DNA from 2 places in the Mesorhizobium sp. M0016 genome. Region 2 is predicted to be linked to the other one. Evidence: predicted binding sites of a transcription regulator. Region 2 holds the regulator's gene; the other holds the start of a gene.
The links. Region 2 encodes HrcA, which represses chaperone genes, less so after heat shock. Its sites were predicted from a motif close to GTTAGCACTCNCNNNNNGNGAGTGCTAAC; they were not measured.

Region 1 (15,290 bases), on a different contig from region 2:
ATTGGCGCGCAGCGTCGCCGGAAGGTTGGAGCCGAAGACAGCGACCAGCGCACCGAAGAAGGTCAGGATCAGCACCCAGAGCAGCATCGAGCCTTCGTGATTGCCCCAGGTTCCGGTGATCTTGTAGATCAGCGGCTGCAGCGAATGCGAGTTTTCCCACACGCTCGCCACCGAGAAATCGGAACTTGCATAGGCGCCGGCGAGTGCTGCGAACGATAGCGCCGTGAGCGCGAAGCCTGTGACCGTGACGGGACCGCCGACAGCCATCAGCCTCTGGTTGCCGGTACGGGCGCCGATCAGCGGCACCAGCGTCTGCACCAGCGACAGCACAAAGGCGAGGACGAGCGCGAAGTGTCCGGTCTCAACCATTACTGGCTCTTGCTCTCTTGCCACACGCCCTTGGCCTTCAGCCCGTCAGCGACTTCCTTGGGCATGTAGCGCTCGTCATGCTTGGCCAGCACGCTGTCGGCGACGAAAACGCCGTCGGCGCCAAAGCTGCCTTCGGTGATGACGCCCTGCTCCTCGCGGAACAGATCGGGCAGGATGCCGGTATAGCTGACCTTGACCGATTTGTGCGTGTCGGTGACCGAGAACGCAACCGTCGCGCCCTGCCCGCGCACGACCGTGCCCTTTTCGACGAGGCCGCCGAGCCTGATGCGCTGTCCCGGCTGCAAGCTGGCGGTGGTCAGATCGGCGGGCATATAGAAATAGGAGGCCTTCTGGCCCAACGCATAGAAGGTCAGCCCGGTGGCGGCGCCGAGGAAGGCAAGACCTCCGACAATCACCGACAATCGCTTCTGCTTGCGCGTCATGTCCTACTCCGTCGCCGTCAGGCCGAGCGAGGCGGCAAAGGCGGTGAATTTCTTCGCTTCCTCACTGTCGGCGCCAAACACGGCAATACCGCGATGCAGCGCGTCCCGCGCCTGGTCGGCCTTGCCCAGCACAACATAGGAACGAATGAGCCGCATCCATCCTTCCGTGTCGCGCGGATTTTGCCGCAATTTTTCGTCGAGGCCGGCGACCATGGTTTCGATCATGGCCTGCCTGTCCTGCGGCGCCATCGACGAGGCGGCATCGACGGCTGCGGCGTCGGGGCCTTTGGCGGGCTCTCCTGACGCGACGCTGCGGTTGGCGGCCTCGGCCAGTGCCTGTTGGACAGCTCCGCGCCATGGCGAATCCTGCGGCAGGGAATCGAGCATTTTCTGCCAAGCCGTGGTTGCCTCGGGTATGCGGCCTTCCTGGGCCAGCGCCATCGCCAAATAGAACGAGGCTTTCGCGTTTGCCGGGTCGAGTTTTAGCGCCTGTTCGAAAGCGGATTGCGCATCGGCCGAAACGATGCCGCCGGCCGCATTGGCAATCGCTTCGCCGAGACCGGCCTCGCGGGCAGCCGTGTCGCCATCGAGGCGGATGGCATTGCGATAGGCGGTCACGGCATCGGGAAAGCGCTGCAGGCGCAGATAGATCGGGGCGAGCACGTCCCAGCCGCGTCCATCGCCAGGGTTGGCGGCAAGATGGGCCTCGGCGCGCGCCACCAACTCATCGACCGAACTATCGGCCGGATTCTTGGCCAGCCGTTCGGCAAGCGGCTGCGACGGCAGATCGGGCGAGCCGAGCTGGCTGTACATGCCCCAGCTGAGCAGCGGGACCATCAGCACCGCTGATGTCGCCACCAGCCTGGCCGCCTTTGACGGCTGCTGAAGCGTCGCGGCATCGGCCTGGCCGGCATTTCCCAGCCGAAGGACGCGGCGGGCGATTTCGGCGCGCGCCTCCTCGGCTTCCGCCGGCTGGATCAGGCCGCGCGCGGCGTCACGCTCGAGCTCGGCCAATTGATCGCGATAGACTTCGAGGTCATGGTCGCTGCTGGTCGGAGCGTCCGTGCCGCCGCCGGTCAGCGGCAGCAGCACCGCCAGGCTTGCGCCCAGCGTGAGGAGTGCGGCTATGACCCAGAACAGCATGGTTCTTCCAATAGAGCGAGAGCCCTGCTCTCACAACATGAGGTCGCTGCGACGCTTTGACGGGATTCCGACCCCGGCCCAATGTTCAGGTCAGCGGCGTCCAGCTGCCGTCGGCGTTGCGGCATGCGGTGCCCCGCGCGGTCTGGCCGCCCGTGCCGGTAAACACTGTATGGGTGTACTGGCGGCAATCCTGCGAGCCGACGCGGTAGGGCTGGGCCGCGACGACTTCGCCGGAATGGGCCGAACTGTCGCCCTTCCAGGTCACCTTCTGGCCGCTCGCGGTATATTCGAGCGCCTTGTACTCCGCCTCGAGCGCCTTGCGCTTCTCGGTGCTGGTCAGGCCGCTGCCGATCGACCCGCCGACGAGCCCGCCAGCCATGGCCGAGATGATCGTCGTCGCGACCTTGGCACCCGAGGGAGGTGACGCGGGCGGATTGGTGATGGAGATATCCGGGCCACTGCCCTTGCCCAGCGTTCCGCAGCCGGAAAGAGCGAGCAGTGCGGAAACGAGCGCAACGCGAATCTTCATGGCAACAACCGGTTTTCTTGAACGGGATGCGCTGGGGGCCGCGTCATCGGGGGCGTCAGGACGTCATACTATTGACATTTGTCGGAAATTTGGCCGTTTTTAACGGCTTTTGTGCAATCGAGGGGCCGCCATAACACAGGCATTCGGCCGTGTCGATTGGCCCTGGGCAGTACATCATTGCAAGCTCCGCAAGCGCACAACCGCCTTCAGCCCGCCCATCGTGGAGCGTTCCAGCGCCAGCGCCCCGCCATACTCGTTGACGAGGTCGGCAACGATGGCAAGTCCGAGCCCGGTTCCCGGCTTTGTCTCGTCGAGGCGCCGGCCGCGTTTCAAGACATCGCGGGCCTTGTCCTCGGGGATGCCGGGACCGTCATCCTCGATCGATAGCTCGAACAGGCCGGCTGCGGCCGGCGTGACGGATACGGCAACAGTGCTCTTCGCCCATTTCATCGCATTGTCGAGAAGGTTGCCGAGCAGTTCCTCCAAATCCTCGCGCTCGCCAGCAAAGACGATGTCGGCCGCCGGCAGCGTAAGCGACAGGCTGACATCAGGCTTGAGTTTTTGCAGCACGCGCACCATGCGCTGCACCAGCGGCGTCACCGGCGTGCGGTAGACGACGCTGTCGCGCTGCGCCGCGACCCGTGCCCGCTGCAGGTAGTGGTCGACCTGTTTCTGCATCGACGCCGCCTGGTCGGCGATGAGCTGGCCCTTGGCGCCGCCTAGAGCCCGGCCCTCATTGATCAGCACGGCGAGCGGCGTCTTCAGCGAATGGGCAAGGTTGCCGACCTGCGTACGCGAGCGCTCGACGATGCGCTTGTTGTTTTCGATCAGCGCATTGGTTTCGTTGGCGAGCGGCTCGATCTCGGCGGGAAACCGGCCATCGAGCCGCTGCGCCGTGCCTTCGCGCACCTGGGCAAGCGCGTTGCGAACCCGGCGCAAGGGCTGGAGGCCGAGCAGGATAGCGATCGCATTGATGGCGATCATGCCGACGCCGAACAGGCTGAGATAGGTCAACAGGCGGCCCTGGAAGGTGGCGATCTCGTGCTCGAGCTCGGTCTTGTTGCCCATCACGCGGAAGCGCGCGGCGCGGTTCTTGGCATCGAGGACGAATTCGCTTTCGAACACTTGCAGTTCCTCGTCACCGATGCCGTCGGTGGAATAGCTGCGCTGGAAACTGGAATTGAAAGGCACCTCGGCAACGGTCGGCGACGGGATCGTCGTGGTCATCGAGGACGAATGAAGGTTGCCGTGCACGCCTTCGGAAGCCGGCTCCACCGACCAGTACCAGCCCGAATTCGGCTCCGAGAAGCGCAGGTCGCCAAGGTCGGGAGCGCCGGTGAGCTGGCCGGTTTCGGAAACGCCGACGGAGCCGATCAAATTGAACAGATGCGCCGACAGCAGGCTGTCGAAGCCGCGCTCGCTGGCCTGGCGGTAGAGCGTGGTGATCAGAGTGAAGATGACGATCAGGGTGAGGATCGCCCAGATCGTGGAAAAGCCGATGACGCGGAAGGCCAGCGAGCGAGGCCAGAGCCGCGCCGAAAAAGGCTTCCTTGCTGGTATGGGGAGCGGTTCCGCCTTACGCCTCCGGCTCACGCATGCGATAGCCCATGCCGCGCACGGTTTCGATCATGTCGATGCCCATCTTCTTGCGCAGCCGGCCGACAAAGACCTCGATGGTGTTGGAATCGCGGTCGAAATCCTGGTCATAGAGATGCTCGACCAGCTCGGTGCGCGACACCACCTCGCCCATATGGTGCATCAGATACGCCAGCAGGCGGAACTCATGCGAGGTCAGCTTCAGCGGCACGCCGTTGACATCGGCCTTGGAGGCCTTGGTGTCGAGGCGCAGCGGCCCGCAAGTGAGCTCGGACGAGGCATGGCCGGCGGCGCGGCGGATCAGCGCCCTCACCCTGGCCAGTACCTCCTCGATGTGGAACGGCTTGGTGACATAGTCGTCGGCGCCGGCATCGATGCCCGACACCTTGTCGCTCCAGCGGTCGCGCGCTGTCAGGATCAGCACCGGCATCTTGCGGCCGTTGCGGCGCCAGCGCTCGACGACGCTGATGCCGTCCATCTGCGGCAGGCCTATGTCGAGCACGACGGCATCGTAGGGCTCGGTGTCGCCGAGGAAATGCCCCTCCTCGCCGTCATAGGAGCGGTCGACGACATAGCCGGCATCGACCAGCGCGTCGGCCAGTTGCCGGTTGAGATCCTTGTCATCTTCGACGACGAGTACGCGCATGATCGGTCAGGCCTGTTGATGGGTCAGCTATAGGCCGATTCCGGTGGTCTGGGAAACGACCCTGCAAGGGGGAAGATTGGATCAGTTCGCCGGGACGACGATCTCGGAGCGGCGCGGACGCTGGCCGTCCTTGCCCGGCACAAGCACGACGATGACGCAGACCTCCTGGCCGCCACGCGTCGTCTGCGAAGCCTTGGCCAGCGTGCCGCCATTCTGCTCGGCAACCTGCTGGCCGATCGCGTAGCAATCCGCCGCGGCTGCCGGCGTCGCTTGCGACGCCAACAGGCCGGCCGCTGTGAGCGCCAGTATCGCGGTTCTGACATGAGAGCGAAGCGTTTTCATGGTCGGCGTTGTAACGCAACTGTGCTGAACGTGAAATGAACGGTAAACGGGTGAAAATCCATCCCCGCAATACCCCCTGCGCGCGCAACGAATGAATGCGATCCTACCGCCCAGTCCCTCAGACCGGGCAATGGATTCATAACCGGAAAACCGGCTGCGCGGCTATGGTGTTTGCGCGCAGGTTCTCAATTCGCAGCCAGATTGGGAACAGGTCAAGGCGAGACCATTCTGAAGGGCCGCCCTAAATAGCGCGGGAAACGCCAAATCATCGGAGTGCGCCATGACGGATAAAGACCTTGCCGACCTTTACCGGGGCTATATCGCTTGCCTGAATGCCCAGGACTGGGCGAAACTTGGAGACTTTGTCGGCGACGAGGTGCAGCACAATGGCGAAATGCTCGGCCTGTCGGGTTATCGCCGTATGCTCGAAGGCGATTTCGAGGCGATTCCCGACCTCCGCTTCAACATCGAACTGCTGGTCTGCCAGCCGCCGCGCGTGGCGGCGCGCCTGCATTTCGACTGTCATCCCAAGGGCGTGCTGTTCGGCCTGCCGGTGAACGGCAAGCGCGTGTCGTTCGCTGAGAATGTTTTCTACGAATTCGGAGAGGGTCGCATCCGCGAGGTGTGGTCAGTCATCGACAAGGCCGAGATCCAGGCGCAAATCTAGGTTGCTTCAATCACTTTGCTCGGTGAGGGCGCGTATCCGCAGCACCCCGTGGTAGAGCGCCAGGTCCTCGTCGTAGCGGGCCTCGGCGAACTCCAAGGACAGGCGGGTCTGGTCGCGCGAGCCGGTGGCGAAAGCGGCGCCGTCAAGGCGCGCCCGGATGCTGTCCATGATCAGACGCGTCTCGGCCTCGCCTTGCGCCTTCGACCAGACATGCAGCGTGATGAGCTGGTCGTCATCATTGTCGGCGCCGGTGTCCAGATCGAATGCGCTGGTCCTGCCATAGGTCACATAAGGGAAGGCGGCACTGTCGGCCGCCTGCTCGCGCAACCCGGCGCCGCCGAGCAGCGCCGTCAGCGAGGCATCGCTCTTCAATCTCATGAACAAGGCTTGCAGCAAATCGCCGGGCGCCGTCATCGTCGTCTCCGTTCGCCTGTCACGCTTTGAACAACCTCAGTTTCGCGCGCAACCTAACCGCGTTGCACGGATTTCGCCAGATGACGATCCGCCTGATGGAAGGCGGCGAATCGGGCGGCATGGCCCTTTCACGGACCGGGTTCTATTTGGCATGCGGGGAGTTTCAAGAAGGGTGTTATGAGGAGCCCTGTTTTCTCCGGCAATTCGAGGTCATTTCATGCGAACGCCACCGCTGCTGCCGGCTTTTGGAAAGCTCGGCGTCAAGCCCCCGGTCGCGATTGCGGCAGCACCCGCCCTGTCGAAGAGGACCGTGGCCCTGCGCATGCGCGAGATACTTTCAATGCATGGCGGCCTGGCCTTGAAGCTGTCGGTGGTGGCCTGGACAATCCTGATCCTGGCGGCGGCATTTTTCATGTCAAAGGCCTGATGCCGATATGACAAACCGCTACGCGTTGCGCATGGACGAGCCCGAGAGCTGGACTATCTTCGACATCTTCACCGGCCAGCCTGTCGAGCTTAAGCAACAGGTGATGGTGGCCATGAATTTGCGGGATGCGGAAGCGATGGCCGACCGCCTGAACAGCCGGGACGTCAAGCGGCGGGCAAAAGCCGACCGCAAGTCCTGACGCACGCTGATCTCAGCCGCTCTGATTGCAAGACGAACGCGCGCTAACCGAAATCCGCGGCTGTGAGCACATATATGCTCTTGCGGGTGCGGGCGTAGGCCTTGCTGGCAACGTCATGGATGGAGCTGGACGCGGTGTCGAAAGCCGCCAGATAGGTGGCTTCCGCGGTCGCCGTCCCTGATGGCGCCTTCGAGAGGGCATCGGCTGCGACAGAGAAGGAAATCTGGAACATGCCGTCGTGGCCGACAAAGCGGATGCGCTTGCCGGCCTCGTCATAGAAGCGACTTGGATTGGGGAATGTCAGGCTCATGACGTGCCCCCCTTCGGCGCGGCGGCGGCTTTCTTGACTGTCGCCCGCTTCTTCTTCGGTGTCGGGTTCAAGGCTTCCGCGACGCGGTCGGCCTCTTCCTTGGCCAGGCGCAATTCCCTGAGCCTTGCTGTCTTGATCTCCCTGGCCCTCGCTTCGGACATGTAGTCGGAGGTTGCCTTGTTGCGCTCGGCCGTCTTCTTCTGCTTGTCCATGAAGCGGGCTTCAGCTTTTTCCATGATGCTCTGATTGCCTTCGGCCATCGCCTAAATCTCCTTCGTGCCTGAAATTGTGAAATCGAACTTACGATATAAATAGCCACTTTTGCCTCGAAATTCAATTTTTTGAAATATCTAGGCGCCTCGCGACGTTTCGAACCCTGCAGACATCATAATACTTTTTAATATTTAATTTTGGCCACGAATAATTTTTGGCACTCCTATCTATCGAGTGCCAACACGCCTATAAGAACGGCGCGGTCGCCTATGCCGGCCCCAGAAAGAAGTTCTCATGAAGTTTCGGCCACTCCACGACCGCGTCGTCATCCGGCGCGCCGAAGGCGATGTCAAATCCAAGGGCGGCATCATCATTCCCGACAATGCCAAGGAAAAGCCGCAGGAAGGCGAAGTCATCGCCGTTGGGCCGGGCGCACGCGACGAAAACGGCGCGCTTGTTCCGCTCGACGTCAAGGCCGGCGACTTCATCCTGTTCGGCAAATGGTCGGGCACCGAGGTCAAGATCGACGGCGAGGACCTGCTGATCATGAAGGAAGCCGACATTATGGGCGTCATCGGCAAGAGCGAGACGGCCGCTATCGGCAAGAGCGGGACGGTCGTCACCGAGAAGAGCGTCAAAGCCAAGAAGGCTGCCTGACCGGCCTGGCTTTGCCAGGCTCCGGCGAGCCGCTTGCTTCACCACACCAACGGGATTGAAAAAAATGTCTGCCAAGGAAATCAAATTCGCCACCGACGCGCGCGACCGCATGCTGCGCGGCGTCGAGATCCTCACCAATGCGGTGAAGGTCACGCTCGGCCCCAAGGGCCGCAACGTCATCATCGACAAGGCCTATGGCGCGCCGCGCATCACCAAGGACGGTGTGACGGTGGCCAAGGAAATCGAGCTTGCTGACAAGTTCGAGAACATGGGCGCGCAGATGGTGCGCGAAGTGGCTTCGAAGACCAACGACCTCGCCGGTGACGGCACCACCACCGCCACGGTGCTGGCCGCATCGATCCTGCGCGAAGGCGCCAAGCTGGTTGCCGCGGGCATGAACCCGATGGACCTCAAGCGTGGCATCGACCAGGCTGTCGCCGCCGTGGTCAAGGACATCAAGGCGAAGGCCAAGAAGGTCAAGTCGTCGGCCGAGATCGCGCAGGTCGGCACCATCGCCGCCAATGGCGATGCCAGCGTCGGCGCCATGATCGCCAAGGCGATGGACAAGGTCGGCAATGACGGCGTCATCACCGTCGAGGAGGCCAAGACCGCCGACACCGAACTCGACGTCGTCGAAGGCATGCAGTTCGACCGCGGCTATCTCTCACCCTATTTCGTCACCAATGCCGACAAGATGCGCGTCGAACTGGAAGAGCCTTACGTGCTCATCCACGAGAAGAAGCTCGGCAATCTGCAGGCGATGCTGCCGATCCTCGAAGCAGTGGTGCAGAGCGGCAGGCCGTTGCTGATCATCTCGGAAGACGTCGAAGGCGAAGCACTGGCGACGCTGGTCGTCAACAAGCTGCGCGGCGGCCTCAAGGTCGCGGCCGTCAAGGCGCCGGGCTTCGGCGATCGCCGCAAGGCGATGCTGGAAGACATCGCCGTGCTGACATCGGGCCAGATGATTTCCGAGGATCTCGGCATCAAGCTCGAAAACGTCACCATCGAGATGCTTGGCCGCGCCAAGCGCGTACTGATCGAGAAGGACACCACCACGATCATCGACGGCGCCGGCACCAAGGCGACCATCCAGGCGCGCATCGCGCAGATCAAGGGCCAGATCGAGGAGACCACGTCCGATTACGATAAGGAGAAGCTGCAGGAGCGGCTGGCCAAGCTCGCCGGCGGCGTCGCCGTGATCCGCGTCGGCGGCGTCACCGAGTCTGAAGTGAAGGAAAAGAAGGACCGCATCGACGACGCGCTGAATGCGACGCGCGCGGCGGTGGAAGAAGGCATCGTGCCCGGCGGTGGCGTGGCGCTTCTGCGCGCCAGATCGGCGCTGGCCGGGCTGACTGGCGCCAATGACGATGTGACGGCAGGCATTTCGATCGTGCTCAGGGCACTCGAAGCGCCGATCCGCCAGATCGCCGAGAATTCCGGTGTCGAAGGCTCGATCGTCGTCGGCAGGCTGTCCGACAGCAAGGACCACAATCAGGGCTTTGATGCCCAGAACGAGGTCTATGTCGACATGATCAAGGCGGGCATCGTCGATCCGGCGAAAGTGGTGCGCACCGCACTGCAGGATGCCGGCTCGATTGCAGCGCTTCTGATCACCGCCGAAGCGATGATCACCGACGTTCCGGCCAAGGATGCGGCGCCTGCGGGCGGCGGTGGCGGCATGGGCGGCTACTGACCATCGCCCGAAAATTGCCCGCCTGGGAATCTGGGCGGGCATAAATCAGAACAGGCTGCCGGGGACATTTCCCCGGCGAGCCAGGAATTTCCGTCAGTCAGTCAAGACCAGTCAGCAACGACAGGGAGATCGACAGATGATCACATTTGCCCCGAAGCCAAACGCTGTATCCGCGACCAAGCCGGCGGAGGAGAGCCGCTTCGATCGCATCCGCCGGATCGCCGCCGACAAGCACACGCAGGCCGATGCCGGGCCGATTGGCCGCGAGCCGTCGAAGACCGGCGACAAGCGGCCGATGTGACGGCTGCCAACCTCACGACATCGGCAACGCTCCGCCCTCTTCGGTGCGGCGGGCAATGAACTCGTCGAGCACATCGGATGTGGCAACGGCCGACGCCGGCGGCTGGAACTCGGCCAGCGTCCGCTTCCAGATGCCGGTGGCGCGCTCGGTGGCCGACTTCGAACCGGACTGCGTCCAGCTGCCGAAATTCGACCAGTCGGCGACCAGCGGCTCGTAGAAGGCGGTGCGGTAGCGCGTCATGGTGTGGCCGGCGGAGAAGAAATGCCCGCCCGGCTGGACTTCGGCGATCGCCTCGAAGCCGATAGAATCCTCGTCGCCGGGGGTCCTAGCGCAGAGTTCGGCAACCGTCTGCAATGCCTCGATATCGGTGATCAGCTTCTCGTAGGAGACGCTGAGGCCACCCTCCAGCCAGCCCGCGGCATGGATGCAGACGGTGGCGCCGGCAAGCACCGAGCCCCACAGCGCGAACTGCGTCTCGTGCGCCGCCTGCACATCGGAAATGTTGGCCGCACTGCCGCCGCCGGACCGCCAAGGCAGGCCGGTGAAGCGCGCCAGCTGGCCGGCGCCCAGCGTCGCCTTGACGTGCTCGGGCGTGCCGAAGGCCGGTGCGCCGGACTTCATGTCGACATTGGAGGAGAAGGATCCGTAAACCACCGGTGCGCCCGGCCGCACCATCTGCGCCAGCGCGAGACCAGCCAGCGCCTCGGCATGCTGCAGCGTCAATGCGCCGGCGACGGTGATCGGCGCCATGGCGCCGGCCAGGCAGAAGGGCGTGATGATGGACACCTGGCCGGCCTTGGCGAAGTCGATGATGCCCTGCGCCATCGGGATATCGAGCTGGCGCGGCGAATTGGTGTTGATGACGGTATAGCAATGGACGCCGGCAAGGAACTCGTCCTGCGAGAGGCCGCGCGCCAACCGGATCATCTCGAACCCGTCCTCGACCTGCGGCGTGCCACGGGCGAAGACGAAGGGAAACTTGTCCGACAGGGTCAGCTGCGCACGGTTGACGGCATAGTGGCGCAAATGGTTGTCGACATCCTGCGGCTCGATCCAGGGGCCGAGCATATGCAGCACATCGAAATTCTGAACAAGCTTGGTCAGTTCTTCGAAAGCGGCGAGCGTGCCCGGACGCCGTCCGCGTTCGAGATCGGTGACGTTGGGCGCCCCGGCCCCGGCGAGGAACGTCATCGAGCCGAGCTCCAGCATGAGATCGCGGCTACGGTTGCCCGCCAGCGCCCGGATGGATTTCGGCGCCGAGGCCAGTGCGGCGGTGACGATATCGCGGCCGATGCGCACCATCTGGCTGTCCTCATCTACCAGCGCACCGGCTTTGGCGTAGATCGCCCGTGCCTCCGGCGGCAGCACCTTGATGCCGAGCTCTTCCAGCACGCGCAACGCCGTGCCGTGGATGGCCGCGACCTGGTCGTCCGAAAACACCGGCTGCGGCAGGAACGGGTTTTTGAGCGAGCGATAGTTCGGGTGGCGGCTTGACCCGCTGCCGGCCACGCCGGTGTGCCCGCGCCGGCGCTCGCGCCTGGTCTCCCTTATGATGTCATCGACCATGGCCAAAACTCCTCATTGCCGCATCGCCTTGCCCTCGGGCCGTATGGCGAGCCGGAATAATTCGCGCCGGCCGCTCGACGCCGCCGACAATGTGCACCCAAAGCGCGGTCCCCTCCCCGGCGAATTCGTCGTCCAGCAACGCCAGCGCGACGCTTTTGCCTATTGTGTAGCCATAGCCGCCTGAGGTGACGAATCCGACCCGCCGGCCCTTGTGCCAGTCTGGCTCGAAGCCACTGGCGTCGGCATCGACGGAGCAGAACTCCAGCGTCACGATGCGGGCGGCGCTCAACAAACCGTGCGGTGTGGCCTGGCTGCCCTTGTGAGCCGGGCTGAAATGGAAGAATAGTCTTCGCCGGGTATGCCCGCCCTGAAATTGCCCGCTTGCGGTTCTCAGGTGGGTTGGGTGAGTTTCGGGAATGGCCAGTCCTTTAGAACGACGTCCAAGACGAAGAGGTCCGATCGCCGCCGCACTGCTGGCGGTGGACGCGTGGATCGATTCCTCGCTCTACGAAATCGGCTTCAAGGCCGGCCAGTTCTGGGAATCGGCAACCATTTTTTCGCGGCGCTTCCGAGTCACCGGCTGGCGACGCGGCATCATCGAGGTGCTGAGCGAAGGTTTTACGATGGGCGCCGGCGGCGTCGTCGTGCTGCTCGCACTCGCGATGCCGGCCTTCCAGATCACCACCGGCGACTGGCGCAGTCAGGGCGATTTCGCCGTCACCTTCCTCGACCGCTACGGCAACGAGATTGGCCAGCGCGGCATCATCCAGCGCGATTCCGTGCCTGTCGACGAGATGCCGGACCATGTCATCAAAGCAGTGCTGGCGACCGAGGACCGGCGCTTCTTCGAGCACTACGGCATCGACGTGCTCGGCCTGTCGCGCGCCATCTTCGAGAATGTGCGGGCCAATTCCGTCGTCCAGGGCGGCTCCAGCATCACCCAGCAGCTGGCCAAGAACCTGTTCCTGTCGAATGAGCGGACCTTCCAACGCAAGATCAAGGAAGCCTTCCTGTCGCTGTGGCTGGAGGCCAATCTGTCGAAGAAGGAGATCCTGCAGCTTTATCTCGACCGCGCCTATATGGGGGGCGGCACGTTCGGCATCGAGGCGGCGGCGGATTTCTATTTCGGCAAGAGCGTCAAGGATCTGAACCTCGCCGAGGCGGCGATGCTGGCCGGCCTGTTCAAGGCGCCGACCAAATACGCCCCGCACATCAACCTGCCCGCCGCCCGTGCTCGCGCCAATGTGGTGCTGTCGAACCTCGTCGATTCCGGTTTCATGACCGAAGGCCAGGTGCTGCAGGCAAGGCTGCATCCAGCCGAGATCGTCGACCGCGGCGAGCAGAAGAGCCCGGATTATTACCTCGACTGGGCCTTCGATGAGGTCAAGAAAATCGCCAAGCCCGGCCAGCATTCGCTGGTCGCCCACACCACTTTCGACGCCAACATCCAGAAAGCGGCGGAGGAATCCGTCGAATTCCATCTCCGCCAGTTCGGCAAGGAATACAACGTCACCGAGGGCGCCGTTGTAGTGATCGAGACCAATGGCGCGGTACGCGCCATTGTCGGCGGCCGCGACTATGGCGCAAGCCAGTTCAACCGCGCCACCAAGGCGCTGCGCCAGACCGGCTCCTCGTTCAAACCTTACGTCTACGCCACCGCCATGGAGCACGGGTTCACCCCGGACTCCGTCGTCTCAGGCGGGCCGATCAGCTGGGGCGGCTGGTCACCGCACAATTACAATGGCGGCTCGGCCGGCAATGTGACGCTGATCACGGCGATCGCCAAATCGATCAACACCGTGCCGGTACGGCTGGCCAAGGACTATCTCGGCATCGGCCCGATCAAGGCGATGGCCGAATCATTCGGCGTGGAATCGCCGCTGGAGTCGCACAAGACCATGGTGCTCGGCACATCGGGCATGACGGTCATGGACCAGGCGACGGGCTACAGCGTGTTCGCGCAGAACGGCTTCGCCGGCTCGAGGCACGGCATCACCCAGCTCGTCACCCGCACCGGCGACGTCGTCTACGACTTTGCCAAGGATGCGCCGGCGCCGCATCGCGTTTTGTCGGAACAGGCGCTGAAATACATGAACACCATGCTGGCTGCCGTGCCGGCGATCGGCACCGCGCGGCGCGCGCAGCTGCCCAACATCGTCGTCGCCGGCAAGACGGGGACGACGCAATCCTATCGCGACGCCTGGTTCGTCGGCTTCACCGGCAATTACACGGCTGCCGTCTGGCTCGGCAATGACGACTTCACCCCGACCCGCAACATGACCGGCGGCACGCTGCCGGCGATGGTGTGGCAGCGGCTGATGGTCTATGCGCACCAGAATATCGACCTGAAGCCGATCCCCGGCCTAGACAAACCCTTCGTCGACGAAGAGATCGCGGCCAAGGCCGAGGAAGCGGAGAAGAAAAATGCCGATCAGGCAGCAGCGGATGCCGCGGCCGAGCGCCCGGCGGTGCTGTCCAGCCGCACGACACAGACGCTGCGCGAGATGACCAAGGTGTTCCAGACAGCGCCCGTGCTCGGCTCGCCGCAGACACCGGAGACCCTGTCGGCGCTTTGATTCCACAGCGCTGCTTGCTCTGTGGCCTGCCCCGCTATATCCCCGAACGATAATTCTCTCGTCCCGGTTCTTCATGCTCAAGACCGCCTTTTTCACGCTGCTTTCGCTTGCCATAGCCATCGGCCTCGGCGGCGGCAGCGTCTGGTATGCGCTGCAGGCGCAGAGCGGCGTCGGCGCGATCAGCATCGGCCAATGGACCGCCTTCCCCGAGATCGGCACGCAAGATGCCGACCCCTATTCGAAGGCGCGCGTGGCGCGCGAGGGCGTGCTGGCGCTCGGCAAGGCGGAAGGCTTGTCCTTCATCGCCGAACGCGATGCGGCCGGCGATGAGCTTCAGCGGCAATGCGACTACAGGATCGAAGGCAGTTTCCCGACCGCCCGGTTCTGGACGCTCTATGCCGCGGATCAATCGCTCGGCGTGGTCGACACCGGCAAGCCGAGGCTGGCGGCGCTGCAATCCTACCAGGTGCTGCGTCAGCCCGACAATTCGGTGATCATCGCCGTCGGCAACCGTCCGGCCCCCGGCAACTGGCTTCTGACCGAAGGTTTTGGCCGGATGTACTTCGTGCTCACCTTCTACGACACGCCGATTGCCTCAAGCACCGGCCTTTCCGACGTGTCGCTGCCCCGGATCGTCAAGGCTGGCTGCAATGCGTAGGTTGCTGCACGCCATCCTGCTCGGCCTGCTCGGCGCCGGCATCGTCCACATCGTGGTGCTTTTGCTGGTGCCGGAATTTACCGAGCGCGATGCCTGGTCACGGCTGGCGATGGCGTCCGACCTCTACAAGATGACCAGGCTGGATGCCGAGGCGGGCGGCGCGCCGGTGGTGAAGTCGGTAGATCCGCTGTTTTACGCCGCCGCCTGCCGCTTCGACCTTGCCGAAGGCGTGGTGCGGATCAAGGCGCCGGGCAGCGTGCCGTTCTGGTCGGTGTCGGTCTATGACCGCAACGGCCACAATTTCTATTCATTCAACGACCGCACGGCGACCGGCAACAAGCTGGACACCGTGGTGCTGACGCCGGCACAGATGATCGACGTGCGCAGGGAGCTTCCCGAAGACCTGCAAGGGGCGATCTTCGTCGAGGCGCCGATCGAGGAAGGCATCTTCGTCATCCGCGCCTTCGTGCCTGACGACAGCTGGAAGCCAGTTGTGTCGCAGTTCCTGGACCAGAGCTCCTGCGAACTGCAGGACTACTGA
Region 2 (15,290 bases):
CCTTCCGTCAGCACCAGTTCGGCGCCGAGCAGCGCCAGCATCTTGCGGCGCTCCACCGACATGGTTTCGGGCATGGTCAGGATCAGCTTGTAGCCCTTGGCGGCGGCGGCGAAGGCGAGCGCGATGCCGGTATTCCCCGAGGTCGGCTCGATCAGCGTCGTCTTGCCGGGTTTGATCCGGCCCGACGCTTCCAGCGCCTCGATCATGGAAACGCCGATGCGGTCCTTGACCGAGGCGATCGGATTGAAGAATTCGAGCTTGGCAAGAAGGTTGGCAACGACGCCCTTCTCCTTGGCGAACTTGTCGAGCCGCACCAGCGGCGTGTCGCCGATCGTCTCGGTGATCGAGTTGTAGACACGGCCGCGGCCGGGCACGCGCGCGGAAGGCTTGTTCATTGGTTTCGCTCCCAAATCAGATCAGGCAATTGGCGTCGGCGGACAGAATAGGGCTTTCGCCCGCGCAAGATAGGCTGCCGGCCGAAAATATCGAGTGGGCCGCTTGCTGAAAACGCTTGTCCCCTCAAGCCGCATTTTCCGGATGGACCGATCGGCGGAATGGATGGGCCTGAACCGATCTACTGACGTGCGGCAATGGCAGCGGCCGCGCCCACCATGAAGCCGGCGGCGGTGCGGTTCAGCGCCTTCAGCGCGCGTGGCGATTTCAGGAACCAGCGCGCCTTGGCGGCCAGCGCAAGATATGGCACCAGCACCACGAAGAGCACAATGACGGTGAGCGCGACCAGGATGCCGTAGTCGGCGAGCGTGATGGTCTTCAGGTCGACGATGGTCGGCGTGATGGCGAGGTAGAAGATCATCGTTTTCGGGTTGCCCAGCGTGACGGCGAGGCCGGCAAGGAAGCTCGATACCAGGCCGCCCTTGCCTTTCCTGGCCTCGACAGTCTCGGGCGTGATCCCGGCCGTCCAGAAACGCCAGCCGAGGAAGGCGAGATAGGAGACGCCCAGCCATTTGATGGCGAGAAACACCATGCCGAAGCTTTGCGCGACAAAGGCAAGGCCGAGCACCACCGCGGTGAGATAAATGAGGTCGCCGAGCATCAGGCCGAACGACATCGCCAGCGATGAGCGGAAGCCGGATCCGAGCGCCCGCGCCACAAGCGCGGTGACGCCGGGCCCGGGAATGGCGGCGGCGATGCCCAGCGCAGCACTATAGGCAAGGAAGCCGGCGAGGGTCATGACGGTCGCACCTCGTGAAACGACTCTGATGCCATGAAAGCCTGCAACGGCAAAACGGATTCGATTGCGCCAAGCAGGGCATGAAAGCCGGTCATCCTCGCCTGAAAGCGAGAGATGGTTCACTTACGCCCCGAAGGCGGTCGGCTATCTCGCATGGCTCCGAACGGCAGGAGCACCCATGTTAGCCAAAAGACTTCACATCCAGCTCATGAAGTGGATGCCCAACAACTATTCCGAAGCACGCGGTCACGTCCACGAGCTGGAATGGTATCTGTGGTTCGAGGGGCGTCAGGCTTTCAGCCTGTTCGACAAGGGCGATAGCGATGTCGTTCCGCAGACTGGATATTTTACCGACAGCCGGAACCCTGGCGCCTACCCCGTTCGTCCGATGATCTATCCGCTGGTCGTCAACAACCGCTTCAAGGTGCGGCTGGTGGCGATCGAGCGTGACGGACCGCAAAAGATAGACCCCGACGACACCGCCAAAGGCGAATTCTACATCGACCTCGACACCAAATATCCGCCGGTCTCGGACTGGCGCATCATTGCTGCCGATCCGCGCAATACCGACCTCAACGTGGAAGCGTCGTTCCAGCTGCAATGGCTGGACTATGTCGATACCGCCGAGATTGCCGAGGATGGCCCGCCACGCATCATCGACAAGTCCAACTATCCCTATCCCTGGGGCGCCAATGTGATGGTGTTCGAGCACTGGCTCGGGCTTGGCCGCAAGGCGCCGCTCAAACTCATCGACCCGAACCGCGCATCGCGCCGCGAATACCGGATGATCAATGGCAATGCGGCCCGGCGCATGGTGCAGGACCTCTATCGCTTCAACGTCAACCAGCTTGGCGTCGCCAACGACACCATCAGCAGTGTTTACGTGCCGAAGCTCAATGCCGGCCACGTCACGGTGACCCTTTACGAACACGATTTCAGCGACGGCCGCTTCGCGCAAGGGGCGAAGAAGTCCTTCGGCTCGGTCGGCCTCTTCAATCTCAGGGATACCGGTTTCGATGACCGCGTCTCATCGGCCGAGGTGATCCATACCTATCCCAAGGTGATCCATCGGGACGTGCATTGGGGCCGGATTGCGCTGTTCGCCGGCTCAGGATGGGCCATCGACATGGGTGATGCGCCAGATGGTGCCGTTGCCATCCTCGGTGACGATAAGCGCGCCGTCCCTGGCCACCGCGACGCCGACCGGCCGGCCCCAGACGGCGTCGTCGGAGAGGACGAAGCCGGTGATGAAATCCTGGTACTCGCCGGTCGGCTTGCCGTGGCTGAATCTCAGCCGCACCACCTTGTAGCCGGTCCTCATACCACGGTTCCAGGAGCCGTGCAGGGCGACGAAGGCGTCACCCTTGTACTCTGCCGGGAAATTGCCGCCGCCATAGAAGGCGATGTTGAGCGGCGCCGAATGCGCCTGCATCAGCACGTCGGGCACGGTGACCGAGCCGGCGAGGTCTGGGCGCGCGCCCTCGTGACGCGGGTCCTCGTTGGCGCCGATATAATACCAGGGCCAGCCATAGAAGGCGCCGTCCTTGACTGAGGTGGCATATTCGAACGGCACATCGTCGCCGAGACCGTCGCGCTCGTTGACGACACACCACAGCGCGCCGGTGGCCGGTTGCACGGTCATGCCCGAACAATTGCGCAGGCCGGTGGCGAGGATGCGGCCATTCTTGCCGTCGGGGCCGAAGGCCAGCACGTCGGCACGGCCATCCTCGGAACCCCAGGTGGCGCCGAGTGGCTGTGATTTTGCCCAGGCGTCAAGGCCGCCCTTCGGTGCCTTCTGCATGCCCTCCGCGACGTTCGATCCGGAGCCGACCGAGAGATACAGCGTCTTCCCGTCCGGCGAGAAGGCGATATCGCGGGTCCAGTGGCCGCCGGTAGGGATGTCGGAGACAATCGTCTCCGGTTCGACGGAGGCTTTAAGGTCGCCGTCCCGATAGGCGTAGCGGACCACGCTGTCGTTGTTGGCGACGTAGACCCATTGCGGCTTGTCGCCAGGCGGGTAGAAGGCGATGCCATAGGGCTGGTTGAGATTGTCGGCAAAAATGCCCTCTTCGGCCGGCTTCGCGCTACCCTTGGCCAGCCGATAGACGCGGATCTGGTTGGCGTCACTGTCGGCGACGAACAGGTCGCCGTTCGGCGCCACGCGCACGACCCGCGGATTGGAAATGCCGGAAGCAACCAGTTCGGCCGAAAACCCAGGCAGCAGGACGGGCTTCGCGCCCTCGGGCCGATCGCCAAGGCCGGCGCTGTTGGAGGCGGATTCGGTGATGTTGGGCTTTTGCAGATCATCCGGCTTGATCAGCCGGCGCACACCTGGCTTGTCGGCCGTCCAGTCGCCGAAAGCGTCTTTGCCGGTCAGCAGCGGTTGATCGGCCTGCTGGGCGAAGGCGCTGGTGGCCAGAAGCAGGGCAAGGCCTGCCAAGCCGGCAATCCGGATCATGCTGTTCTCCTCGAACTCGCGCCGGTCGGCGCGTCATGCACAAGGGAGATATTGTGCGGCCGCCGCAAAAGAGAAGCGTGCGCGCGCGCAGATTCGGCGAGAGAACCGCTCAACTTTCCTGTTCGACGTCGAGATCGTCGTCGAGACGCTTTTCCAATGCGACGAGATCTTCCGGCAGCGGCAAGCCCATGGCGCGCATTTCGCGCAGTTTTTCGCGCAGCTGCTCCTGGATTTCGTGCTCGTCCTCCGGCTGGTTGACCATTTCTTCGAGCAGCATGCTGATCTGGGCCTTGAACGATTCAAGCGCCATTCTGCGCCCTCCTTTACGGTGATCCCGGCTTTCGAATTATCTTAACATCCGGGTAATCAATTGCGCAGTGTAGTCGACCATAGGCACGATGCGGGCATAATTCAGCCTGGTCGGGCCGATGACGCCGAGCGCGCCGACGACGCGGGCGTCCTTGTCGCGGTAAGGCGCCACGACCAGCGACGAGCCGGAGAGCGAGAACAGCTTGTTTTCCGAGCCGATGAAGATCCGCACGCCGGGGCCGTCCTCGGCGAGGTCGAGCAGCTGGATCAGCCCGTCCTGCGTCTCCAGATCCTCGAACAGGTGGCGCAGCAATTCGATATCGGCCTGGGCGGTGACGTTTTCGAGCAAATTGGCGCGGCCGCGCACGATAAGGCGCGCCGGCAGGCCGCTATCGGCGCCGGCCCACACCGCCAGGCCTTTCTCGACCAGATCCTGCGACAGCGTGTCCAGCGCTGCCCTGGTCTCGTCCTTGATGCGGGCGATCTCGATGCGCGCCTCGGCGAGCGTGCGGCCCCTGATATGGGCGTTGAGGAAGTTGGAGGCCTCGTGCAGCTGCGAGACGGTGATGCCGGCCGGCAGGTCGACGACGCGGTTCTCGACATCGCCATTCTGCGACACCATCACCGCCAGCGCCTTGGTCGGCTCGAGCTGGATGAACTCGATGTGCTTCAGCGCCACCTCGTTCTTGGTGGCGAGCACTAGGCCGGCGCCGCGCGACATGCCCGACAGCATCTGGCTGGCCTCGGTCAGCATGTGTTCCAGCGTCGCGCCCGAGCCGGAGGCGCGCACCTGCGCCTCGATGACCCGGCGTTCCTCGTCGGAGAGATCGCCAAGCTCCATGAAGGCATCGACGAAGAAGCGCAGGCCGGTCTGGGTCGGCAGGCGCCCGGCCGAGATGTGCGGGGCATAGATCAGGCCGAGATGCTCGAGGTCGCTCATCACGTTGCGGATGGTGGCCGGCGACAGCGACGACGGCAGGATGCGCGACAGGCTGCGCGATCCCACAGGCTCACCGTCCTTCAGATAGGATTCGACGATGCGCCGGAAAATGTCGCGCGAACGCATGTCGAGCGATTGCAGCGCGGGCGCCAGCAGACTGGGTTCGGTGACTGCCTTGGTCATTCGAGCCAAAAACCTCCGGCTCAAGGATATAGACTTCCATCGCCCCCGCGCAACCCAGCGTCTGTGCCAGATCGCCCGGCCTTTTCCTTTGCGCCATGGGCTGCATGCGTCTACAAGCCGCCGACGCAACCGTAAAAGAACAGAAAGAGGCCTCGATGCGCCCTTCTAAACGCCAAGCCGACGAAATGCGCGCCATCTCGTTCGAGCGCGGCGTCTCCAAACACGCCGAAGGCTCGTGCCTGGTGAAATTCGGCGACACGCATGTGTTGTGCACGGCAAGCCTGGAGGAAAAGGTGCCAGGCTGGATGCGCAATTCCGGCAAGGGCTGGGTGACGGCGGAATACGGCATGCTGCCGCGTTCGACCGGCGAGCGCATGCGCCGTGAAGCCTCGGCCGGCAAGCAAGGCGGCCGCACGCTGGAAATCCAGCGGCTGATCGGCCGCTCCTTGCGCGCCGTTGTCGACCTGCAGGCACTGGGCGAACAGCAGATCACCGTCGACTGCGACGTCATCCAGGCCGATGGCGGCACCCGCACGGCCTCGATCACCGGCGGCTGGGTGGCGCTCTACGATTGCCTGCGCTGGATGGAAGCGCGGCAGATGGCCAGTGTTGCCAAGGTACTGAAGGACCATGTCGCGGCAATTTCCTGCGGCATCCATGACGGCCAGCCGGTCATCGACCTCGACTATATCGAGGATTCATCTGCCGGCACCGACGCCAATTTCGTCATGACCGGCAAGGGCGGCATCGTCGAGATCCAGGGCACCGCCGAGGGCGAGCCGTTCTCGGAAGGGCAGTTCGCGGAGCTGATGGGCCTGGCAAAGAAGGGCATTCAGCGGCTGGTGAGCTTGCAGCAGATGGCTGTGGCCTGATTGAATTTAACGTGATGACGTCGGCGATCCTTCACACCCCCCTCTGGCCTGCCGGCCATCTCCCCCGCAAGGGGGGAGATCAGAGGTCGCTATCGTTTTCGCCAACCATCAACGTTGAGACGCCGCCAGCGGAACTGCCAATCTCCCCCCTTGCGGGGGAGATGCCCGGCAGGGCAGAGGGGGGTGCCTGATGCAACCCTCCGCTATTCTTGAGTCAGCGCTTTACGTCACGGATCTCGCCGCTGCCGAAGCCTTCTACTCCAACGTCCTCGGCCTCCCTCTCCTCGGCAAGGTCGACGGCCGCCATCTCTTCTTCCGCTGCGGCCCGGGCGTGCTGCTGGTCTTCAACGCCGAAGCCACCAAAATCCCGCCGGCGCCCGATGCGCGGCTGAAAGTGCCGCCACATGGCACGGTCGGCGAGGGCCATCTCTGCTTTGCCGCAAGTGCGGATGAACTCGCACAGTGGAAGGCGCAACTTGAGGCGAAAAACATCGCCATCGAAAGCGAATTCGAATGGCCGCAGGGCGGGCGCTCGATCTACATACGCGACCCCTCGGGCAATTCGATCGAATTCGCCGAGCCAAGGATCTGGGGCCTTTGATGCATTCTCTCGATGGAAAGAAGATCGTCGTTGCCAGCCACAATGAAGGCAAGCTGCGCGAATTCGCCGACTTGATGGGTCCGTTCGGCTTCGAGGCGAAGTCGGCCAAGGACTACGGCCTGCCGGAACCGGAGGAGACCGGCACCACCTTCGAGGAAAACGCCTACATCAAGGCCTTCGCCGCGGCTAAGGCGACCGGCCTGCCGGCGCTGTCGGACGATTCGGGCCTGTGCGTCGACGCGCTCGACGGCGCTCCCGGCGTCTACACCGCCAATTGGGCCGAAGCTCCCGATGGCAGCCGCGACTTCGGCATGGCCATGCAGCGCACCGAAGTGGCCTTGCAGGAGGTCGGCGCCGCCGAGCCAGCGCAGCGCAAGGGGCGGTTCGTCGCCGTCATCTGCCTGGCCTTCCCCAATGGCGAGGCTGAATATTATCGCGGCGAGGCTGAGGGAACGCTGGTGTGGCCGCCGCGCGGCGAACTCGGCTTCGGCTACGACCCGGTGTTTTTGCCCGACGGTTTCGAAAAGACGTTCGGCGAGATGAGCGCTGAGGAAAAACACGGCTGGAAGCCCGGTCAGCCGACGGCGCTGTCGCACCGCGCCCGCGCCTTCCAGAAATTCGCCCGCGCCAGGTTAGGCTCAGCTTAATGTCGCTGGACCGCAGCCCGGGCTTCGGCGTCTACATCCACTGGCCGTTCTGCGCGGCCAAATGCCCGTATTGCGACTTCAACAGCCATGTCCGTCACCAGCCGGTCGACCAGGAGCGCTTTGCCCGCGCCTTCGAGACCGAGCTGAAGACGATGCGCGAGCGGACCGGGGCGCGCGAGGTGACCAGCATCTTTCTCGGCGGCGGCACACCGTCGCTGATGCAGCCGCAGACGGTGGCGGCGGTGCTGGACGCCGTGGCGAAGAACTGGACGGTGCCCGACGGCATCGAGGTGACGCTGGAGGCCAATCCATCCTCGGTCGAGGCCGAGCGCTTTCGCGGCTACCGAGCCGCCGGCGTCAACCGCGTCTCGCTCGGCGTGCAGGCGCTGAACGACAAGGATCTGCGCTTTCTCGGCCGACTGCACAATGTCGACGAGGCGCTGCATGCCATCGGGCTGGCACGCGAAATCTTTCCGCGCCTCTCCTTCGACCTGATCTACGCCCGCCCCGGCCAGACGCTGGACGACTGGCAGGCGGAGCTCGAACAGGCGATCGGCCATGCCGCCGACCATCTGTCGCTCTACCAGCTGACCATCGAGGAAGGCACGCCGTTCCATGCGCTGCATGCGGCGCACAAGTTTACCATTCCCGACAATGACCGGGCCGCCGATCTCTATGCGCTGACTCAGGAGATCACCGCAGCGCATGGCCTGCCGGCCTATGAGATTTCCAACCACGCCAGGCCGGGCGCCGAGAGCCGGCACAATCTGACCTATTGGCGGTATGGCGAATATGTCGGCGTCGGACCGGGCGCGCATGGCCGCTTCATCGAAAACGGCCAGCGCATCGTGACGATCGCCGAGCGGATGCCGGAGACCTGGGCGAATCTGGTGGAGGCCAGGAGCCATGGCGTCACCGGCGGCGAGATCCTGACGCGCTCCGAAGAGGCCGACGAGTTCCTGCTGATGGGGCTGAGGTTGGCCGAAGGCATCGACCTTTCCCGCTACGAGGCGTTTTCCGGGCGCGGCCTGTCGAGCGCCCGGCTGACCGTGCTGCAGGATGAGGGGCTGGTGGCGCCGATCGGCAATGCCAGGCTACGCGCCACGCCAGCCGGCATGATCGTGCTCGATGCCGTGGTGGCGGATTTGGCGCGATAGGCCCGCAGGCCAAGTGGCTTAACCGAGCGGACGATTTATCGGCTCGAACAAGGATGCTAGGAGTTCTGCTTAGCCATTACACCGCATCCAATAGGGCCTGCCATGAAGTTCCTGATCCACGAAACGCTGCGGACATTGAACACAGATGATGTCTTTGAGTTTGGACTAACCGAGATATCGAAATCCCTCGAGTACGAAGATCTCTATGAAGCCGAGGCAATATTCATCAAAAACAGGAAATCCAGAAAGGTTAAGCTGTCGGGCCTAAGCGAGTTCGATGTAGTGCGCGCCTTCATGTCGTACGTAGGGATAAACCTCAGGGCGACTGCCAAGGATGATTCGATAGCATTCGATCTGTGCGGGCTTACGCCTGACCAGTACATTCCTCTAACTAAAACGATACGAGATGTGGGATGAGTAACCGCTTTCAGCGGGGCACAATTTGGTTTTCCAACCGGGGAAACAACCAAATCAAAGATCGAAGCTGTTGAAGAACGTCCTCTTCGTCTGCAGCCAGAATCGCTTGCGCAGCCCGAGCGCCGAACAGGTGTTTTCCAACGCAGGGATATCGAGGTCGCCTAGGGCGGCACCACCCACGATGCCGACACCCTGCTGACGCATGAGCTGGTAGTCTGGGCCGACATCATCTTCGTGATGGAAAAGGCGCACCGCCGCAAGCTGCAGAAGAAATTCAGGGCAAGCCTGAAGAAAGCGCGGGTGATCTGCCTCGATATCCCGGATGACTATGAATCCATGGCCCCGGAGCTGGTGCGATTGCTGGAGGTGAGGGTGACGCGATACCTGGGCTGACGGGCGTTCACGACCGAGCGCTTTAGAATTCTGCGCCGCTGCATCCTTCGGCAGACGTCAGGGAATGGATCCTAGGGTCTGCGCCGCGTCGCTTCGCTCCTTGCTTCGCCCTAGGATGACGATGTTGCACGGATCGACAAACTAAGCGTCGTGCTTGAAGCGGCGCTTGCCGCGGTGTTTCTCGGCATGCGCCTCTCCGGTCCGGGCCGGCTTGGCGTCGCTCTTGTCCCGGCGGACGCTGTTCTGGTCGTTCATCGGATGCGGCGGCGCGCCTTCGCGGGCGCTCTTCGTTTCAAGACGGGTGATGAAGATATCGAAACGATTGGGCATCGTACGGTCAGTGCTCCGTCGTGCTGTCCGGTTTGTTGTCCGAAAGCCTGACATTCGTCGGCAAGGCGGTGGCCGCCCGACTGGTCAGGCCGGTGTCGCTCTCGGCGAGCGCACGCTTGCCCTTTGGCGCGGGCACGCGGTTGCGCCCGGCATAGTAGGGCTCGAAAACGTCCTGCAATTCCAGGCTGTCCATCCTGTCCTCCTCCTCAAGAGACTCAGGTATTCAATCCGCCAGCCACGCTTTCGTTCCCCACTGTGGCAAAGACATGGCCGCCGGGTTACATCGGCGTCAGGTTTGGCCCGACGTTCGGGAGTTTTGCAACCCGGCACGCGCCATGCCAAACAGGGCGAAATGGAGAGACCCGGTGACCGGCGAGAAACGCAGCTATGTGATCGGCCAGACCGAGATCGCAGTCCGGCCGCTGGCGCCGGCGCTGTATCTGGTGGCGACGCCGATCGGCAATCTCTCCGACATCACGCTGCGCGCGCTGGAGACGCTGGCGGCCGCCGACGTCGTCGCCTGCGAGGACACCCGCGTCTCGCGCGTGCTGCTCGACCGCTACGGCATCCGCCGCCGCACCACGGCCTATCATGAACACAATGCCGGCGAGGCCGGACCGAAGCTGATCGCGGCACTCGAGGCCGGGCAGAGCGTGGCGCTGATTTCGGATGCCGGCACGCCGCTGATCTCCGACCCAGGCTACCGGCTGGTCGGCGAAGCGCTGGAGCGCGGCCTGCGCGTGGTGCCGATCCCCGGCCCATCGGCGCCGCTGGCGGCACTGACGGCGTCGGGACTGCCGTCCGACGCCTTCCTGTTTGCGGGGTTTTTGCCGGTGAAATCTGGGCAGCGGCTGACCAGGCTGGAGACCTTCAAGACGGTGCCGGCAACGCTGATCTTCTTCGAGTCGCCACGCCGGCTGGCCGATACGCTGGTCGCCATGGTCGAGGCGTTGGGCGGCGCGCGCAAGGCCGCCATCGGCCGCGAGCTGACCAAGACTTTTGAAGAGATGCGGACGGGAACGCTGCAGGCGCTGGCCGACCACTATGCGGCGGCTGACACGCCGAAGGGCGAGATCGTCATCTGCGTCGGGCCCGCCGAGATCAAGGCCGACCAACCCGCCGACATCGACAGGCTGCTGCTGTCGCTGGCCGCCGAAATGCCGGCGTCCAAGGCGGCGGCGGAAGCGGCGAAGATGACAGGCGGGCAGAAGCAGTCGCTCTACCGCCGGCTGCTGGAACTCAGGGATGCGGTTGGAGAAGGCGAAGGTGGCTGAGCGCCCGGCCGCCAGCCGCCAAAAAGCCTATCGGCGCGGCCATCGCGGCGAGTGGCTGGCGGCGGCGGCGCTGATGCTGAAAGGTTATCGCATCCTCGCCCGCCGGCATCGCACCCGCTTCGGCGAGATCGACCTGATCGCCAGGCGCGGCGACCTAGTGCTGTTCGTCGAGGTCAAGGCGCGGCGCACGCTGATGGAAGCGATGGAGGCGATTGGCCACGAATCGGAGCGCCGCATCGAGGGCGCGGCCGACATCTGGCTGTCGCGCCAACCGGATTATGGCAGATTGTCGATGCGCTTCGACATGATCGCGGTGCTGCCCTGGCGCTGGCCTGTGCATGTCGAGAACGCGTTTTATGGGAGGAGTTAGCGGCCTTTACCCTCCCCCTTGTAGGGAGGGTCGGTGAGCAAGCGACGCGTCGTTGGCGAAACGGGGCGGGGGTGTGGCGCCGACCCCCACCCCGATCCGCTTTGCGGATCGACTGACCGGGGCGAGCCGCCTGTCTCGCCCGTCCTTCGGACCCCACAAGGGGGGCACAAGGGGGAGGGTAAAGCTCACCCCCAGATCATCAGCGCCACCAACCCCACACTGCCCACCACCAGCCGCCACCAGCCGAACAGCGAGTAGCCGTTGCGCGAGACGTAATCGAGCAGGAAGCGCACGACGATCAGCGCGGTAACGAAGGCGGCGACGAAGCCGATGGCGATGATTGGCAGGTCGGCGCTGCTCAGCACGTTGCGGTTCTTGAACAGATCGAAGGCGAAGGCGCCGACCATGGTCGGGATGGCGAGGAAGAAGGAGAATTCCGCCGCCGCGCGCTTGTCGACGCCCAGCAGCAGCGCGCCGACGATGGTCGAACCGGAGCGCGACGTGCCGGGGATCAGCGACAGGCACTGGAACAGGCCGATCTGCAAATAAAGCCTTGTCGGGAAGCGCTCGACATCGCGATAGACCGGCTGCAGCTTCATGCGGTCGACGACCAACAGCACGACGCCGCCGACGATCAGCATGATGCAGATCAGCCTTGGCGATTCGAACAGCACCGTCTTGATGAAATCATGCGCCAGCGCGCCGATAATGGCGGCCGGCAGGAAGGCAATCAGGATGCCGAGGACGAAATGCCGCGTCAGCCGGTCATGCGGCAGGTCGAGCAGCATCTGCCACAGGCGGCGGAAATAGACGCTGAGGATCGCCAGGATGGCGCCCAGCTGGATCAGGATCTCAAAGGCCTTGCCGGTGGAATGGAAGCCGAGGAAATGGCCGGCGAGCAGGATATGGCCGGTCGAGGAGACCGGGATGAACTCGGTCAGCCCCTCCAGCAGGCCGAGCAGCAGGGCTTCGACGATGGTGTGGCTATCCATGGCAACCTCGGCATTCAAGGGACGGAAGGAAACGGCTTGCGAATGGCTTGCTTGTCACGGCGCGGAAGTCCCCCTATAGGTCGCAGCACCGTGACGGCCGCATGACGGGCCGCCAAGACTTACCGGTGCGGACGGCGATTCGCCAGTGCGCCTTAATATCGCGGAATCATGCTGACGCTTTTCCATCACCCGATGTTCGCCACCTGCCGCTTCGTGCGCCTCGCCTTCGGCGAATATGGCGAGGAGCTGGCGCTGATCGAGGAAAAACCGTGGACGCGGCGCAAGGAATTTCTGGCGCTGAACCCGGCCGGCACCTTGCCGATCCTGCTTGCCGAGGGCGACGTGCCGATCGTCGGCGCCATGGTGATCGCGGAATATCTTGACGAGACACGTGGCGTCCTGAAGCGCGACAAGCGCCTGTTTGCGGAAGACCCGATGCAGCGCGCCGAAATCCGCCGTCTCACAGACTGGTATCTCAACAAGGCCGAGAGCGAAGTGACCCGGCATCTGGTGCGCGAGCGCGTGCTGAAGCCGGTGATGCCGGAAACGGCGGGCGGCGGTTCCCCCGATTCGGCGGCGATCCGCGCGGCGCGCGCCAACATTCGCCAGCACATGAAGTACACCAACTGGCTGGCCGGCACCCGTCATTGGCTGGCCGGCAGCAAGGTCACCTATGCCGACTTGGCGGCGGCCGCGACGCTGTCGGTGCTGGATTATCTCGGCGAGATCGATTGGCGCGAGCATGCCGCGGCGCGCGAATGGTACACGCGGGTGAAATCGCGGCCGTCGTTCCGGCCGCTGCTCTCCGACCGGGTGCGCGGCCTGTCGCCGGTGTCGCATTATGCGGACCTCGACTTCTAGAAGCCAAACCCTGCGCGCGCTAGTCGACGCCGAGGCGCGGCGCGCCGGCTTCGATGCGGTTGCCGTCACCACGCCCGATGCGATCCCGCTGGCGCCAGCCAGATTGGCCGAATTCGTCGCCGATGGTTTTCACGGTTCGATGGCGTGGATTGCGGAGACGCTTCAACGCCGTAGCGAGCCTTCGACGCTGTGGCCCGAGGTGCGCTCGATCATCGTGCTGGCAATGAATTACGGCCCCGACCACGATCCGCGTGCGCTGCAGGCAAGGCGCGATCTCGGCGCGATCTCGGTCTATGCGCAAAACCGCGACTATCACGAGGTGATGAAGGGCCGGCTGAAGGAGATCGCCGGCAAGATCGTCGCGCGGGCCGGCGGCGACGTGAAGGTTTTCGTCGATACGGCGCCCGTGATGGAAAAGCCGCTGGCTGAGGCCGCCGGGCTCGGCTGGCAAGGCAAGCACACCAATCTGGTCAGCCGCGAGCACGGCTCCTGGCTGTTTCTCGGCACCATCTTCACCACGGCGGAGCTCACGCCAGATGCGACCGAGGTAGACCATTGCGGTTCCTGCCGCGCCTGTCTCGACGCCTGCCCGACCGATGCCTTTCCGGCGCCCTATCGGCTCGATGCCAGGCGCTGCATCTCCTACCTGACCATCGAGAACAAGGGGCCGATCCCGCAAGAATTCCGCGAAAAGATCGGCAACCGCATCTATGGCTGCGACGATTGTCTCGCCGCCTGCCCGTGGAACAAGTTCGCCCGCGCCGCCTCGGAGGCCAAGCTCGCCGCGCGCGATGAACTGCGCGAACCGCCGCTGGCGGAACTGTTGCAGCTGGACGACACGGCGTTCCGGACCTTTTTCTCCGGCTCGCCGATCAAGCGCATCGGCCGCGACCGCTTTGTCCGCAATGTGCTGACCGCCGCCGGCAATTCCGGCGATGTTTCGCTGGCCGGCCCGGTGCGCGATCTGCTTGGCGATGCCTCGCCGCTGGTGCGCGGCGCGGCGATCTGGGCGCTGGCGCGGCTGGTGACGGCCGCCGAATTCAACGGGCAGGCGGCGATCTACTTGAAAATCGAAACCGACACTACAGTGCAGGACGAATGGCTGTCCGCATTGCCAATCGAGGCGCATGCATGAGCGAAAAACAGGTTTTTATCTTCGGCGCCGGCTATTCGGGCAAAGCCTTTGCACGGGCCAATGCGGAGGCGATTACGATCTTCGGCACCACGCGCTCATCGGAAAAATTCGACGCGCTGCGGCAGGTCGGCATCGCGCCGCTGCTGTTCGACGGCGCCCTGACCCCTGAAATCGGCGATGCGCTGGAAAAGACCCCCCATCTCATCGTCTCCGTGGCACCGGAGGAGGCCGGCGACCCTGTGCTTCTCGCCGCGCGAAAGGCGATCGAGGCGATGCCGGCGCTTCGCTGGATCGGCTATCTCTCGACCGTCGGCGTCTATGGCAATTATGACGGCGCCTGGGTCGATGAAACGGCCGAGTGCCGGCCGGTGTCGAAACGCTCGTCGATGCGAGTGGCGGCCGAGCGGGACTGGCTGCAGCTTGGCCTCGAGACCGGCAAGCCGGTGGCGATCCTGCGGCTTTCCGGCATTTATGGGCCGGGACGCAACGCGCTGGTCAATCTGGAAAACGGCACGGCCAGGCGGCTGGTCAAGCCCGACCAGGTGTTCAACCGCATCCATTGCGACGACATCGCCGGTGCGCTCTGGCACCTCATCGGTGGCAATAGAGGCGGCATTTTCAACGTCACCGATGACGAGCCGGCGCCGCCGCAGGATGTCGTCACCTATGCCGCTTCGCTGATGGGCGTCGAGCCGCCGCCGGAGATTCCTTTCGAGACCGCCCAACTTTCGCCCATGGCGCGGTCCTTCTATGGCGAGAACAAGCGCGTCGCCAACGCCGCGATCAAGGCAGCGGGCTACCGGTTCCGCTATCCGGACTACCGCCAGGCGTTCGATCGGATGTGGGCCGACGGCAGCTGGCGCGACGGCGAGCCGCGCAGCCCGATGAAGGTAGATAATCGAAACGCGAGCCCGAGGTGATATGATTCGATTGTGTTGCGGACTTTTGCAGTGGGGTTCATGACGATTTCGATGCGATCCTTGACCGGCAGACGGCTGTTCCTGACGGCGGCGCTGGCGATCGTGGCGCTGGCCGGGCTGGTGGCGGGCGCAATCACGGCCGAGCCACGGGCAAAGGACCTGTTCGGCGCCAAGAAGCTGCCGGCGATGGCTGCGGCGCAATCCTTCGGCTTCTATTCAAAGGGCTGCTTCACCGGCGG

Region 1: NKJ88_RS27970 (co-chaperone GroES) is a predicted target of HrcA. The motif match lies at 7,512-7,540, and genes of this name have one in related genera.

The regions. Positions count from the first base shown of each region.
Region 1 is NZ_JAMYVM010000027.1:27,398-42,687, forward strand. It holds gene NKJ88_RS27905 (heme lyase CcmF/NrfE family subunit) at 1-369, opposite strand, end outside; gene ccmE (cytochrome c maturation protein CcmE) at 369-812, opposite strand; gene ccmI (c-type cytochrome biogenesis protein CcmI) at 816-1,955, opposite strand; gene NKJ88_RS27920 (RT0821/Lpp0805 family surface protein) at 2,041-2,484, opposite strand; gene NKJ88_RS27925 (ATP-binding protein) at 2,659-4,077, opposite strand; gene NKJ88_RS27930 (response regulator transcription factor) at 4,061-4,726, opposite strand; gene NKJ88_RS27935 (hypothetical protein) at 4,808-5,068, opposite strand; gene NKJ88_RS27940 (ester cyclase) at 5,349-5,735, shown strand; gene NKJ88_RS27945 (DUF3168 domain-containing protein) at 5,742-6,149, opposite strand; gene NKJ88_RS27950 (hypothetical protein) at 6,367-6,576, shown strand; gene NKJ88_RS27955 (hypothetical protein) at 6,608-6,775, shown strand; gene NKJ88_RS27960 (DUF1488 family protein) at 6,819-7,085, opposite strand; gene NKJ88_RS27965 (hypothetical protein) at 7,082-7,345, opposite strand; gene NKJ88_RS27970 (co-chaperone GroES) at 7,593-7,955, shown strand; gene groL (chaperonin GroEL) at 8,020-9,648, shown strand; gene NKJ88_RS27980 (hypothetical protein) at 9,785-9,949, shown strand; gene NKJ88_RS27985 (trimethylamine methyltransferase family protein) at 9,962-11,515, opposite strand; gene NKJ88_RS27990 (glycine cleavage T C-terminal barrel domain-containing protein) at 11,505-11,804, opposite strand; gene NKJ88_RS27995 (transglycosylase domain-containing protein) at 11,932-14,091, shown strand; gene NKJ88_RS28000 (DUF1214 domain-containing protein) at 14,165-14,749, shown strand; gene NKJ88_RS28005 (DUF1254 domain-containing protein) at 14,742-15,290, shown strand.
Region 2 is NZ_JAMYVM010000002.1:390,949-406,238, forward strand. It holds gene cysK (cysteine synthase A) at 1-395, opposite strand, end outside; gene NKJ88_RS04775 (LysE family translocator) at 575-1,192, opposite strand; gene NKJ88_RS04780 (hypothetical protein) at 1,374-2,150, opposite strand; gene NKJ88_RS04785 (PQQ-dependent sugar dehydrogenase) at 2,301-3,650, opposite strand; gene NKJ88_RS04790 (hypothetical protein) at 3,760-3,960, opposite strand; gene hrcA (heat-inducible transcriptional repressor HrcA) at 3,997-5,082, opposite strand; gene rph (ribonuclease PH) at 5,238-5,954, shown strand; gene NKJ88_RS04805 (VOC family protein) at 6,145-6,555, shown strand; gene rdgB (RdgB/HAM1 family non-canonical purine NTP pyrophosphatase) at 6,555-7,202, shown strand; gene hemW (radical SAM family heme chaperone HemW) at 7,202-8,359, shown strand; gene NKJ88_RS04820 (hypothetical protein) at 8,462-8,776, shown strand; partial or broken gene NKJ88_RS04825 (low molecular weight protein tyrosine phosphatase family protein) at 8,847-9,169, shown strand; gene NKJ88_RS04830 (hypothetical protein) at 9,311-9,499, opposite strand; gene NKJ88_RS04835 (hypothetical protein) at 9,507-9,692, opposite strand; gene rsmI (16S rRNA (cytidine(1402)-2'-O)-methyltransferase) at 9,865-10,773, shown strand; gene NKJ88_RS04845 (YraN family protein) at 10,766-11,143, shown strand; gene NKJ88_RS04850 (undecaprenyl-diphosphate phosphatase) at 11,329-12,135, opposite strand; gene NKJ88_RS04855 (glutathione S-transferase family protein) at 12,304-12,996, shown strand; gene queG (tRNA epoxyqueuosine(34) reductase QueG) at 12,977-14,131, shown strand; gene NKJ88_RS04865 (SDR family oxidoreductase) at 14,128-15,051, shown strand; gene mepA (penicillin-insensitive murein endopeptidase) at 15,103-15,290, shown strand, end outside.